Linked DNA regions of Gemmata obscuriglobus. The protein of the gene in region 1 binds, or shares a complex with, the protein of each later gene. Links are inferred from orthologs where the notes say so. Each region holds a gene or a part of one and is shown in the gene's direction. Other genes may lie near its edges.

Region 1 (10,814 bases):
TGTGGCAGCACCACTTCGGCCGCGGGCTCGTGGCCACCCCCAACGACTTCGGAACCCGCGGCGACCGTCCGACGCACCCGGAACTGCTCGACTGGCTCGCGACCGAACTCGTTGAGTCGAAGTGGAGTTTGAAGCGCGTCCACCGCCTGATCGTGACCAGCGAAACCTACACGCAGTCGGCGACCGCTGACGGCGGGGCGAAGGTCGATCCCGACAACAAACTGTTGTGGCGGATGAACCGCCGGCGCCTCGAGGCGGAGGCCGTGCGCGATTCGATCCTGGGGGCCGCGGGGACGCTGAACCGCGAAGTCGGTGGGCCGTCCGTGAAGGTGCCGCTCGAACCCGAGGTGTACGATCTGATCTTCACCGAGGGCGAGCCGGACGGGCTGTGGCCGGTCACACCCGATGTGAAGCAGCACACGCGCCGCTCGGTCTACCTGTTCAACAAGCGGAACGTGCGGCAACCACTGCTCGAAGCGTTCGACCAGCCCGACACGCTGAACTCGTGCGCCGCGCGCCCGGTTAGTACGTTCGCCCCGCAAGCGCTGATACTGATGAACAGCCCGTTCGTTCACGATCAGGCGAAGGCGCTTGCGTTGACGCTGTTCGAGGAAGCCGGGCGCGACCCCGTGAAGCAGGTCGAGGCGCTTTACCGTCGCGCCGTCGGCCGCGCGCCGAACGCGACGGAGCGGTCTCTCGCGGCGGAGTTCCTGAAGGAGCAAGCCGACACCGTGCGCGAACGCGTCCGGGCAAAGGTGCCGGTTGGGATAGACTCGGCGGCGCTTCCCAAGGGGGCCGAACTAGCGCAGGTCCGGGCGCTCGCCGACCTGTGCGTGGTGGTGTTCAACACGCACGAGTTCGCGTACATCCCGTGACGAGAGCAATCAGTCGATGATGAACGTGGCGAGCTTGTCGAGGTTCACCTGATCCGGCGGGTAGTCCTTGCGGGTAGGCACCCGCGGGTAGACCTCGGGGAACGTGTACTGCCCGGCGGGCCATTCCGACGGCCAGTCGTTGGGCAACTCGGACGAGGTGAACCGCTGCTCGGCGCCCGGGGGAACTTTGCGACCGTCGGCGCCGCGGAGTGGCGTGCCCACCAGCACCCGCGGGCCGCCGGGCTCGGCGGCCAGGGCTTTGGTCGACACCACCGACGACACGTTGAAGAACTGCGAGCGCAGCCCGTCGCGGTCGGTGGCGAACCGCTCCACCATGCGGCGCGTGAGCAACTGCATCCGGTCGCGGTCGAGCGGGTGAACGAGGTCCAGTTTCGGCGCCACGAACGCGACGCGGGTGATCCAGCCCGGGCGCCACGAGTGCGGCAGGAACACCTTGCTCAGCCCGCGCGCCAGCGGACCGAATACGGTGTTCTCCCCCGGTTCGAGGACATCGAACAGGTCGCGGACGATTTGCCGGTTGTCGTCGTACATGCCGACCCCGCCGGCCAGGAGCATTGTGACATCGACCAGCACCACGAGGGCCGTACACGACCGGAACGCCGCGACGGTCGGCACGACCACCTGCTCCACGTAGCGCTCGTAGTGACTGGAAAACTGCTCGAACAGTGCGGTGCCCCCGCGCCGGAGAGCGGCCGGCAGCGGGCAGAACTGCGAGTCGGCGTCGAGGCCGCAGAACCGCGCCTCGGCCAGCGCCTCCGGTGCCATCGGCCGTGCAGCCTGGCCTTTCGTGTCGAGCAGAAACGTGGAAGGCGAAATGAGCGGCTTGTAGCGGAGGATCAGGTTGGCCAGCGCGAGGCGGTACGCCGCCAGGATTTCTTTCGCGGTCACCTGGGGGTTCTTGAGCGCGTCGAGAAACGCCGCGGAGCAGTCCCGGTAGGCGGTGTCGTTGGTGATCAGGTTCAGCACCCGCTCGGACCACCCGGTGAAGTCGCGGCCCAGCATCGCCGCGTCCGCGATCCGCTCGCCCGGGAGGTCGTACAGCTTCAGCAGGCAGTCGCTGAACGTCCAGTCGGACCGCTCGAACTGGCACACGAACTGGGACCGGTCGGTGCTCTTCGCGGGCCACCGGCCGGCGTTGACCAGCGCGTCGCGGTGCCCGCTGTAGTTGAACGGCACCCACCCGTCGTCCGATTCCTTGACGGTGAACTTGCGGAGCTGGGTGCCGGGCTTGCCGAGCGGAAACCGATCCGGGTCGTGGTCCTGAAGGTGGTTGATGAGCGACGTGAGCAGCACCGTTTTGCCGGAGTTGTACAGCCCGACCACCCCGACACGCGCTTCGGTGGTTTTGATGCCGCGGAAGATGCTCATGTGGCCCCCGGTCCGAGAGTCGATGCCGTGAGTGGTATTCGTTGTACCACACGAGCCCTTGCGTGCCGCGTAAAGGAATTCGCGCACTCGCACGAAAGGAGACCAGGCAATCCGTGGTGATTCTTACACGCCGGCCGCTTCACGTTCGTGAACGTCGGGCCATCGATCGGATGTCGGGTAAGAGCCGGCGGGCGGCGAGTCCGGGTAACACGACATCAAGAATCGGCGCAATCCACCGGTGGTCGTCGTGGAACAGAATGATGTCGCCGGGGCGAACGAACTTCAGCACTTCGTCCGCGCACCGCTTCGCGTCGGCCGCGCTTCGGCACCGCCAGTCGCCGCTGTCCAGCGACCAGGACATGCACCCTAACCCGAGCCGGCGGGCTGCGAGCCACAGCCCCGGTGTCAGCTTACCGAGTGGCGGGCGGAACAGGGTCGCGTGCGGTACGAGCAACTGGCACCGGCGCACGTCTTCGATTGACGCGCGAACCTCACACCAGCGCGGGACGGCGTGGCCGAACGTGTGGTTCCCGATCGCGTGCCCGTGACCCCGGACGTGTTCCACCAGCGCCGGCTCGGTGATTCGGTTGCCGACCAGAAAGAACGCGGCCGACGCCCCGAACGTGGAGAGGCGCTCGAGTACCGCTGGCGTGTGTTCGGGGTGTGGGCCGTCGTCGAAGGTGAGCAACACCTGAACACCCGCGATGCGGGTGCGGCTGAACGGGGCCAGCACGGCACGCTTCGCCCAGTGGGTTCGTCGGGCGAAGGTCATGCGGCGCGTCGGCCCCCGTCTGGTCGGTGGGAACGGTCCCATGTGGGAGGTCGACGGAACGCGGCCCCAAGGGTAACGAACCCGAGCCGGGCAACCACTCCGGGGGCACGCAAGAGCAGGCCGGCTCGGGTGCGAGTGACGCCGACGGCCCACACCGCACGAAAGTACAGCAACCCGAGCGCGGTCAGCAGCGCCGCGGGCCAGGCGAGGTACCCGCACAGAAAGCCCACCGCGACCGCCGCCACAACATAGCCCAGCACCAGCGGCTTGCTCGCGAGCAGTCCGGCCCCGCTCCACCTCCGGCGCTGACGGCACAACTCCGCAACGCCCGCTGGTGCCTCGCAGAACACCTGCGCTTCCGCGCAGTACCGAACACGAACGCCCGCGCGGCGCAGGCGCGCGGCGTATTCGGCGTCTTCGACCGCGCTGAACGCGGTCCAGGGGACGCGCTCCAGAACCCCGCGACCGAGCGCCATCCCGGTGCCGCGCAGGGGCACCGAGCAGCCGAGCGCGTCCCACCCGGCGGCGGTGATGGCGTCGAACGCCGCGCCCACCGCCGCGACGAACCCGCCGGGGCCGTCGTCTGCGTTGGCCGACTGCACGGCCGCCTGAACCGCTTCCGCACCCGCCGCGAATGCGGCGTCGAGTGCTCCGAGTGCGTCCGTGTTCAGCTCACAATCGGCGTCGAGCACCAGAACCGCATCGGGCGCGTGCCGCAGTGCGTGCTCTAAACCGAAGGCGAGTGCGAAGCCTTTCCCGCGCCGGTCCGGTTCGGCGCGCTCGGAACACTCCGCGCCGAACGCGCGGGCGACGTTCGCCGTCTGGTCGGTGCAGTTGTCCGCGATCACCAGTACCCGCACCCGTTCCGGCGGGTACCGGAGAGCCGCGAGGCTCCGCAGCGTTCGTGGCAGCGCCGCTTCTTCGTTATGTGCGGGGACGAGAACGGTGAAAGTGCGGGTCGGTCGGCGGCGCGGTACGAATGACCGGCGGCGCAACCCCGCAAGCGCGGGAACGAGATAACCCAGGCACGCCAGCGTCGCGGGGACGAGGCACCCCCAGGCCGCGACGGTCGCGACCATTCACACGTTCCGGAAAAGAAAGTCGGTTCGCCGGCGACATACCCACCCAGGAGCAGGCCCGCAAGCCAGATTCCGAAACGCACCTCCACGCCGGTGCGTGCGGCCAATATCATGTAACTTCTATCCCGGCTCCGTGGCCGGTCCACGCACTTAACTCCCTTGAGGGCGAACGAAATGGCGAAGTCGAAAGAAGCACGCAGCATCATCAAGCTGAAGAGCGAAGCCAGCGACCACTGCTACTTCACTCAGAAAAACCGGAACAACACCAAGGAACGCATCTCGCTCCGGAAGTTCGACCCGGTCGTGCGCCGCCACGTCATGTACAAGGAAGCGAGCAAGGTGTAACCCGCCCGCCGTGAGCCGGAATCCTGACCCGGGGCACGAAATCCGAAAGAACCGCACGGACCCAGGCCATACCGGCTTGGGTCCGTGTTTTCTGTCTTTGGTGCCTCACGCGCCGCGCTCGCCCGGTGTAAGTTGGTGGGAGCGTGGGTTTCGCGTTCGTCCCTACCTTCCCCTTCGAATCCTCCCCTAGAGGGGACGCTATGTCGTCGGATCGGGTGCTCGTGGTCATCGGCCGGACCCGCCACAAAATGGTCGTGGCCGAACTGCAAGAGGCGGTCAAACGCGGGGCCAAGTTCATCGAGCTGCGGCTCGACTTTCTCGCCAAGGCCGTCGATTTCAAGCGCCTCACCCCCTTGAAACAGTGCCCGTGGGTCGCCACCTTGCGCCGCCCGGCGGACGGCGGGCGGTTCTCGGGCAACGAGCAAGAGCGGATGATGATCATCCGCCAGGCGATCGCCTCGGGTGCGTTCGAGTGGGTGGACCTCGAAACCGACATCGCCGGCGCGGTGCCGCGGTACGGTAAAGTGAAGCGGATCGTCAGCTATCACAACACCGCGGAGACGCCGGCGAACCTCGACGACATCTTCGCCGACATGCTCAAGCAGGACGCCGACGTTTACAAGATCGCGGTGGCCGCGCAATCTCCCGCCGATGTCGCCAAGGTGCTGCACCTGCAACGCACCGCCCCGAAGCCGACGGTGGCGTTCTGCATGGGCGACATCGGGCAGCCGACCCGGTTTCTGGCGCTCAAGTTCGGGGCCCCGTGGATCTATGCGGCTTTCAACAAAGAGCGCGGCATCGCGCCGGGGTTGCCCAGCTTCGACGAGTTCCGAACGACCTACCCCGTTCAGGAAATCACCGCGGACACGCAGATCTTCGGCGTGCTCGGCGATCCGGTGGGGCACAGCCTCAGCCCGCTGCTGCACAACCACATGTACCGCAAGCTCGGCGTGAACGCGCTGTACCTGCCGTTTCAGGTGCCGCGCGGTCAACTGTCGCAAGCGCTCGAGGTGTACGGCCAGATCCCGGTTCGCGGGTACAGTGTCACGATCCCGCACAAGGAAGCCGCCGCCGCCCTCGCCAAACAGGCCGAGCCGACGGTACCGTTCACCGGGTCGGCGAACACGCTCGTGCGCCGCGACGACGGCGCCTTCGCCGCCGCCAACACCGACCTCGGTGCGATCCTCGACTCGCTCAAAGCGCACCTCGCCCAGAAGTCCAAAGACGGGCCGTTTGTGCAGTTGAGCCAACTGTCGGTGCTGATCCTCGGGGCCGGTGGGGCGGCCCGGTCCGCTGCCTACGGGATGCACCGCGAGGGGGCGCAGATAACCATTTCAGCCAGGACGTATGATCGGGCACAGAAGCTTGCCGAGGACGTGAAGTGCAAGGCGGTGGACTGGCACGCCCGGCACAACGTCAACTTCGACGTGCTCATCAACTGCACGCCCGTCGGGATGCACCCCAACGTGGACGAATCGCCGTGCCACTTCAGCGTCCTGAAGCCCGGTGCGATCGTATTCGACACGATTTACCGGCCGGAAACGACCCTGCTCATCCGCGAAGCCCGCGCTCGCGGCTGTGACACCATTACCGGCGTGGACATGTTCGTTCGGCAGGCGGCGCGGCAAATCGAATTGTTCACCGGACACGTGCCCGACACGGAAACCATGCGGACCATCATGCGGAAGGCCCTCTCGCCGCTGACCAAGGCGTTCGATGAAGAGGCGCCTGCTCGTGAAGACGCCGTCCGCGCGGACGAGTGAAGGCGCCGCTCCGACGGCGGTCCGGGATTTCTGGAACTGATGAAGGGGAGCGCGTGACCGGTGGAGCGACTGCACGCCCGAACGTAATCGTTCTGGTCGGGTATCGGGGGACCGGAAAATCGACCGTGGGGCGGTTGCTCGCGGAACGGTTGGGGTGGAGGTTCTTCGACACCGACGACCACGTTGAGGCCGCTGCGGGGAAATCGATTCGGGATATTTTCGCGACGGACGGTGAGCTTGCGTTTCGTGAACGGGAGTCCGAGGCGCTCACCGAACTGTGCCAGCGGGGCACGTGCGTGATCGCAACCGGTGGCGGCGCGGTGCTCCGCGAAGCGAACCGCGAACTGCTCAAGAGCAGCGGCTTCGTGGTGTGGTTAACGGCCACGCCAGAAACCGTACTCGCTCGGCTTCAGAGCGACCCCACAACCGGGGCGCGCCGGCCGAACCTGACGGCCGTTGGTGGTGAGGAGGAGGTGCGGGCGCTGATTGCGTTCCGTGCGCCGCTGTACCGTGCAACCGCGAATTGTGCGGTGGCGACCGATGCCCTGTCACCGGAGACGCTGACGGACGCGATCTTAAGCGCGCGAGCCGAGTCGCAAAGTGCCCGGGCGTCTTAGGCCGTGTGGACAGTCATGGCGTAAGTCGCTATTGCCCTGGTGGTTGTGACGATTGGCGGGCTTTCAGCTCTCCAGTCACTGGTCCTTGCAAATTCAGGACTTACGTCGATTGCCCGAACTGACTGTCCACACGCCCTAGTGCTGTGTCAGGTTTTGATTTTAGGGTAGAGGGATTTGAGCCTGTTGCGAGCATCGTCGGTGCGGAACTGCCGATCGACGCTACGCTGCTTGTCGTTGGTGTAGTCCTGCCAGGCGGCCGTCTCTACCCTCAACTCCTCTATCGTTGCGAACCGCCTACCCTGCACGCATTGCCGCGTCATCGCGCTCAGCTCACATTCCGCGACGTGCAACCAACTCCCGTGCTTGGGCGTGTGGCGGAACTCCGATCGCCTCACCAGCGCCCGCGCCGTTTCCGGGTCGAACGCCTCGTAGAACGCACCGATCGTGTGCGTGTTCCGGTTGTCGCACACCACGATCACCTTCACGGCATCCCGGTAGCGAGTCCGTAGTAACTCGGCCACCTCCAACGCCCAATCCACCTTCGTCCGCCGCTCCCGTACGCTCACCTGGCGCCACCCCACCAGCGCCTCACAGAACATGAAGATGCTCGCCGTGCCCGCCCGCTCGTACTCGTAGTCCACCCGGCGCGGATGATCCTTCGTCGCGGGAATCGGCGCCCGCGTCTCCTTGAGCAACGGGATCGGTTGCTCGTCCATGTTGAGTACCGGGTAGAGGCAATCGTAAGGCAAGGCATAGGTGTCCAGGACCAACGCCATGTGCGCCACGAACGCCGCGTCGGCGTCTGGCGGGATCACCCCGTACTCCAACTTCCGCGGCGCCATCGCGTTTTTTTGAGCGTCTGACGAATGGTCTCGTGGCTGATGGCGTCCACAACCTCCAACGCGACGACCTGCTCGGCCAGTAACCGCAGGCTCCAGTTGGCGAAGCCCTTGGGCGGCGGACCCAATCGCATCGCGATGACTGGGGCTTCCTGTTGGCCGTCGAGCAACTTGGCTCGCGGGGGCTCGGCCCGGGGTTGTCCGTGGAGTGCCACCTCGAACCCGCTCGTCACCACGCGCTCCCGGATATTCTCCACGGTCTTGGTGCGACATCCGACGGCCTCGGCAATCTTCGCATCCGTCCAGCCCGGGCCATCGGCATCGGCCTTCAGAAGAATCTGGGCCCGACGAACCTTCTGCGAGGATCCCTTGAGTTTCTTGACCACCTCCGACAACGTGGCCCGTTCCGCATCCGAAAGACGAACGATATACTTCTTCATCATGGCGGCACCTCACGGGGGGGCTGCCATCATACCAATGGACCCCGTGGCATCCTATTACGGCGGCGCGCAAGATACGCATTAATGCCAGCAGTCCGGCACTCATTACCTGTGATTCCCAGTGATTCAGCTTTGTTTATCTTTCGCGCCGCCGTAATAATTCGTTAGCCTGACACAGCACTAGCACCTGGATTCATGTTCAGAATCAGGGTGCTGAAACGACCTGGGTGCAAGGGGGCAGCAGGGGCGCTTTCAGACCTCTTCTAAAATCTTCCGGCCATGTGCCGCGCGGCCGGCGCTTATACTCTACTCGGTCAGGAGTGAGACATCTTCGAACTCCTGGAATTGGAGTGCCATGAGCGCGGCCAACGGTTCGGCGTGGGTAGTGTTGAGTTCACTCAGCGTGTCCTTGATGGCGGCCCTGAAGGTGGCGAAGTTGGGATAATACTTGCCGTAGACGCTCTTGCGCTTGAGGAATCGCCACAGGCGCTCGATGAGGTTCAGGTTGGGCGAGTAGCCGGGCAGGTACAACAGGGTGATCGACAACACGGCCGCCATCTTCCGGGGTAGCTCGCACATGGTATCGGTGTTCACTACCGTCGTGTCGGTCACCAACACGACGGTCCGGGTGACCGCGTTCCACGCGCCCGTCCGCTGAGTTGCTGATGATCGTGTGGGTGGTTGTGTGATCGGCCACAGGCAACACAAGTACGTCCTGTACACGCAGTGGGACTTGTTCACGAACCGCACGTGCTCACGCCCGGCGACGGCCGCATCCAAACAGGGCCTCAGCTGCGTGCCGAGAAACGCGCGCTGGGTCGCGACGTGCTCGGCGAGCGTTTTTTCTAGGCCGGCAAACCTGGCTGGATGAGCTTGTTTTCGAGGTTTTTCAGGTAGGTACCCGTCGGGGCCACGCCGGAATCGCCGCCGCTCGCGCCGCGTTTCCAGATCGGCTCGCCGCTGCTTCCACGCGGCCCGACCTGGCCCGTGCTGATCGGCCGCGGTGACCTCGCGGGAACGGGTCGCCAGCCCGGCCACCAGCTTGGCCGCGCCCCGCAGCACCAGTGACGGACTCGCGGCCTTGCGGCCGGTTGCCCGGCGCTCGTGGTGTCGGTGGCTCCCGAACGTCCACTCCAGGTCGTTGTTTGTCCGTGGTCGAACGACCGTGTCGTCGCACCCGAACAGCCCCGGCCGGTAGCTGCGGCTCACCTTCACGAACTGATCCACCGCCGAACCGAGCTTGCCGACCGCCCCCCCCCGGTGCCGCGTCATGGCGCCCCGCAACCCGCTCAACTGGGACCGAACGACGGCCCCAGCGAGTTCGACTTGGCCCAGGATATGGACCGCCCGGTGTACCCACCCGAACGCCCGGTACAATGGCGCGAACGCCCCGCCGGCCGACCGCAGCGCGTCTCGGATGATCCCCTCCAACCGGGTCCGCGCGGTCGCCCGCCCCCTTGGCCTTCACACGGCCCAGGGGGCGGGCGACCGCGCTCAGCCGGGCGTGCCGCTTGAGCCCGGACGCGTTCAGAGGCGGGCGCCCGTCGTCGGTGATGGCGCTCCGCACGGCCGAGCAGTACCCGCGTACCACCCCGGCCTCCGGCCCCGTTCGCCCCTCCACCTGGCGCCCCCCGCGGACCTTCTTCTTGAGTGCTACCTCGGCATGCCAGGGCTACGCAGAGATCCAAACTCGGTTGAATGACAACGGGAGCGAAATGTCGTAACTCCTTGGTTTCCAATCCCTTTGTCGTTTTATCGAGTGGCTTGGCTAGTTACCCAGGCTACCCAAATTAAACCCTTGCGCAGCCCTGCTCGGCATGCCGATCGGCCTCGTAAATGGGCTTGGCGGCCGCCCTCAGGTAGTGGAACTGGCATAGTTGGTACGGCACCCCGGGAAGTGCCTGCGCGACCGCCTTGCGGATCGAGTGCTGGCCATCGGAGATGGCCCCGGCAACCGGCACCCCGCACGCCCCTTTCACCGCCGACAGCAGGGCCGCTAGATCCTGGTTCCGCGCCGACAACAGGCCCTTGGCCAGCAAGATGTGGCCGCTGAGCACGGCACAGTGCGGGCACGCCGCCCGCTCCGGCGTCAGGTCCCGGGTGATCGTCGGCTCGGCGGTTTTGGCCGTCTTCACGGGGCATCCTCATGGGGGCGCTCCAAAGCCTACGGAACCGCCGAAGGCTCATTCAGAGACGTTTGCCGGCCTAGAAAAAAATGCGGACGCGCCCTGGCCCCTTGCGGCAGTAACTACATCCCGACGACCGGAGGCCCCAGTGAACCGCTTGCGCCCCAACCCGCTCCCGGTCGTGCAGTTGCGCGCCGCGCTCGCGTCGCCCCTCGACGCGCTCCCGGACGCCGAACTGCTCGACCGGTTCGCCCGGTACGCCGACCACCCGGCCTTCGAGGTGCTGCTCCGGCGGCATGGGCCGATGGTACTCGGGGTGTGCCGCCGCACCCTCGGCGGTTCCGCGGACGCGGACGACGCGTTCCAGGCGACGTTCCTGGTGTTCCTGCGGAAGGCAAAGACGGTGCGCGGCGAGCGGCTCGGGCCGTGGCTGTACGGGGTGGCGTGGCGGGTCGCGCAGAAGGCCCGGACGCGGGCCGCCCGGCTCGCCGCGCACCGCACCGAGGGCGTCGACATGCTCCCCGCCGCTGACGAGACCGCGCCGATTCCCGACTGGCTCCCGGTTCTCG
Region 2 (2,700 bases), 3.3 Mb from region 1 along the record:
GCGGGAGTTCAAGGCCGGCAAGGTCGAGTACCGCACCGACAAGACGGGTCAGATCCACGCTGGTGTCGGCAAGTTGAGCTTCGACGAGCAGAAGCTCGTTGAGAACATTACGACCTTCGTTGAGCAGATTCGCTCCGTGAAGCCTTCGGGCGTCAAGGGGAACTTCATCAACGGCGTCGTGCTCTCGGCCACCATGTCGCCGGGCATCCGGTTGTCGATCTAATAATTGGTGTTTCGTGTTTTGTGTCCGGCGCTTTGCTTGCCGCCCTTGTGTGCTGGCGAGCAAGTTCCGGTTGCAAAACACTGAGCACAAGGCGCCAAACACGAGACACCAATGAGCAAGAAGATCAAAGAACTGGAGTTGAACAGCCTCCGCAAGACCTTTCAGGGTGTGCGGGACTTCGTTCTGCTGGAACCGCTGAAGCTGGACTCCGCGGCTGACTATACGCTTCGGAAGAGCCTTCGTGAGAAGAAGGTTCGAGTGAAGATGGTCAAGAACAGCTTCGTGCGGAAGGTGTTCAGCGAGAACGGCATGAAGGTGGAAACGGGCTCCGGCCCGACCCTTCTGTGCTGGGGTGCCGACAGCGCGAAGGCTCTTGGGACCGCAGTGGAGGCTGCTCTCAAGCTGCTCCGTCCGGACTTGAAGGTGCCTGAGAAGGTCAAAGAAAAGACCGGCATCGCTGACGGCGAGATCATGACCCTGGCGCAGCTCGCCAAGGTGCCGACCAAGCAAGAGGCGATTGGCGAGGTTGTCGCCGCCGTCCTTGCGCCGGGGGCCGCTCTGGCCGGTGCTCTCATGGCGCCGGGTGCGGAGCTCGCCGGGATTCTTAAGGCGATCGAAGAGAAGCAGAGCGAAGGGGCTGCGGCCCCTGCTGCTGCTAGCTGAACTCTGTTGGGATTTTAATTGTCTATTTGAGCCCGAGTGTGGCTCGGGCTTTTAACCTGACCAGCTATTACGCACCTAGCCGGATCGCTTCACCCGGCGCATTCACCAAAGGATCGAAGTCATGGCTTCCGTTCAAGAACTCGGCGACGCTCTCGCTGGCCTCACCCTCGTTCAGGCTGTTGAACTCAAGACCTACCTCAAGGATAAGTATCAGATCGAGCCGGCCGCTGGCGCGGTTGCGGTCGCTGCTCCCACGGGTCCCGTTGCTGCGGCCGAAAAGCCGGCTGAAGCGACCGAGTTTAACGTGATCCTGGAGAGCTTCACCGACAAGGTGAAGACGATCAAGGTCGTGCGCGAAATCACCGGCCAGGGCCTCGGCGAAGCCAAGGCGACGGTCGAAGGTGCGCCGAAGTCGATCAAGGAAAGTGTGGACAAGAAGACCGCCGAAGACGTCAAGAAGAAGCTGGAAGAGACCGGTGCGAAGGTCTCCATCAAGCCGGCTGGCTAATTTTGCTCCGAAGATCACCTGGTCGATAGCGACTAGGTGGTCCTGGTGGGATGCAAAAAAAATGCCCAGGTGGGGTGACTTTTCCACCCCGCCTGGGTATTATTGTCGTATGGCGTGTGGTCGCGCCACGCCCTGTTACGGCCGTTACGACCCCTGTTCTCTCTTCACTTGCTATTCGTCGCTTCCGGTGCCGCTCGCGAGCGCGACCGGGGATTGAGATGTGAGTGAGAGGGGCGGTTCCGCGTAGCCAGTGGTGACAATGTACACGACCCACTCGCTCCGATGTGTCGTACCTCTTCGATTCAAAACCATGCCTATGACCGTTGACGTCCCCGCTGCGAACCAGGCGCCTTGTGTGCCGGGTCTGTGTGGGGGAGTCGTGTTCCGCGAGCCGTCCTTCGTCGCGCGCCCTTCGCGTGCGGTTGCGGCGGGAACAGCCTTCTCTACTCTTCAATAACGCTCGTTGCTCACCGACGCAAGCCCCGTTGCCGCATTGGTAACGGCGTGCATGATGCGTCGCGCTCGTGTTTTTCTGGTAAGGAGCGACCGATGCCGATCCCGGCTCAGCGAATCATTGTCCCGACCGTGAACCGCGACTTCGGCCGCTTCGGCGACGCCGTGGAAGTGCCGGACCTCACGGACGTGCAAACCCGGTCCTATGACCGGTTCCTGCAGCTCGACGCGAGCTACGACAAGCGTACACAGACCGGCCTCGAAGGGGTGCTCCAAGAGATCTTCCCGATCGAGAGCTACGACAAGCGGATCAAGCTGGAGTACCTCCGCTACGAGCTGGGCAAGCCGCGCTACGACCCGGACGAGTGCCGCCAGCTCCGCCTCACCTACGGCCGCCCGTTTCGCGTGTGGCTGCGCCTGCGGAAGACCGAGGGCGAGCCCGTCGAGGAAGAGGTCTACCTCGGTGACATGCCGATCATGATCGGCGGCGGCGAATTCATTATTAACGGCGCCGAGCGCGTCGTTGTATCTCAGTTGCACCGGTCGCCGGGGGTGGACTTCGTCGTCACCCGCGAGGCAGACAAGGACCTGCACTCCTGCCGCATCATCCCCGAGCGCGGCTCCTGGATCGAGATCAACGCGACCAAGAAGGACACGCTCGGGGTCCGCATCGACCAGAGCGGCAAGTTCTCCGCCGTCACGCTGCTGCGCGCGATGGACCCGATGTACTCCACCACGGAGAGCATCCTCAAGGAGTTCTTCGGCGAGGTCATCGAGCAGGTGAACGTGTCCGTGGCCGGGTCCCGCCTGAAGCTCGTGGGCGATCCGGAAGCGAATCAGATGCCGTGCATCG

The links.
Region 2: rpmG (region 1) and rplL share a complex: the UniProt entries of both Escherichia coli proteins name them as parts of the 50S ribosomal subunit. The link is inferred for Gemmata obscuriglobus from one-to-one orthologs.

What each region holds. Positions count from the first base shown.
Region 1 is NZ_CP042911.1:3,184,063-3,194,876, forward strand. What follows is about bases 3,226-5,874. They hold rpmG (50S ribosomal protein L33), read left to right. Parts: upstream 3,226-4,289; coding sequence 4,290-4,460; downstream 4,461-5,874. Other genes in these bases: GobsT_RS13115 (glycosyltransferase family 2 protein), read right to left, coding at 3,226-4,115; aroE (shikimate dehydrogenase), read left to right, coding at 4,661-5,874. Also shown: GobsT_RS13100 (DUF1549 and DUF1553 domain-containing protein), read left to right, coding at 1-875; GobsT_RS13105 (YcjX family protein), read right to left, coding at 885-2,264; GobsT_RS13110 (polysaccharide deacetylase family protein), read right to left, coding at 2,404-3,036; more of GobsT_RS13115, read right to left, coding at 3,033-3,225; more of aroE, read left to right, coding at 5,875-6,223; GobsT_RS13130 (shikimate kinase), read left to right, coding at 6,277-6,840; GobsT_RS13135 (transposase), read right to left, coding at 6,987-7,682; GobsT_RS13140 (helix-turn-helix domain-containing protein), read right to left, coding at 7,652-8,122; GobsT_RS13145 (transposase), read right to left, coding at 8,426-9,550; GobsT_RS13150 (TIGR03009 domain-containing protein), read left to right, coding at 10,394-10,814.
Region 2 is NZ_CP042911.1:6,460,140-6,462,839, reverse strand. It holds rplL (50S ribosomal protein L7/L12), read left to right. Parts: upstream 1-1,007; coding sequence 1,008-1,394; downstream 1,395-2,700. Other genes in the region: rpoB (DNA-directed RNA polymerase subunit beta), read left to right, coding at 1,944-2,700; rplJ (50S ribosomal protein L10), read left to right, coding at 335-886; rplA (50S ribosomal protein L1), read left to right, coding at 1-223. UniProt on the Escherichia coli protein: The binding site for several of the GTPase factors involved in protein synthesis (IF-2, EF-Tu, EF-G and RF3). Is thus essential for accurate translation.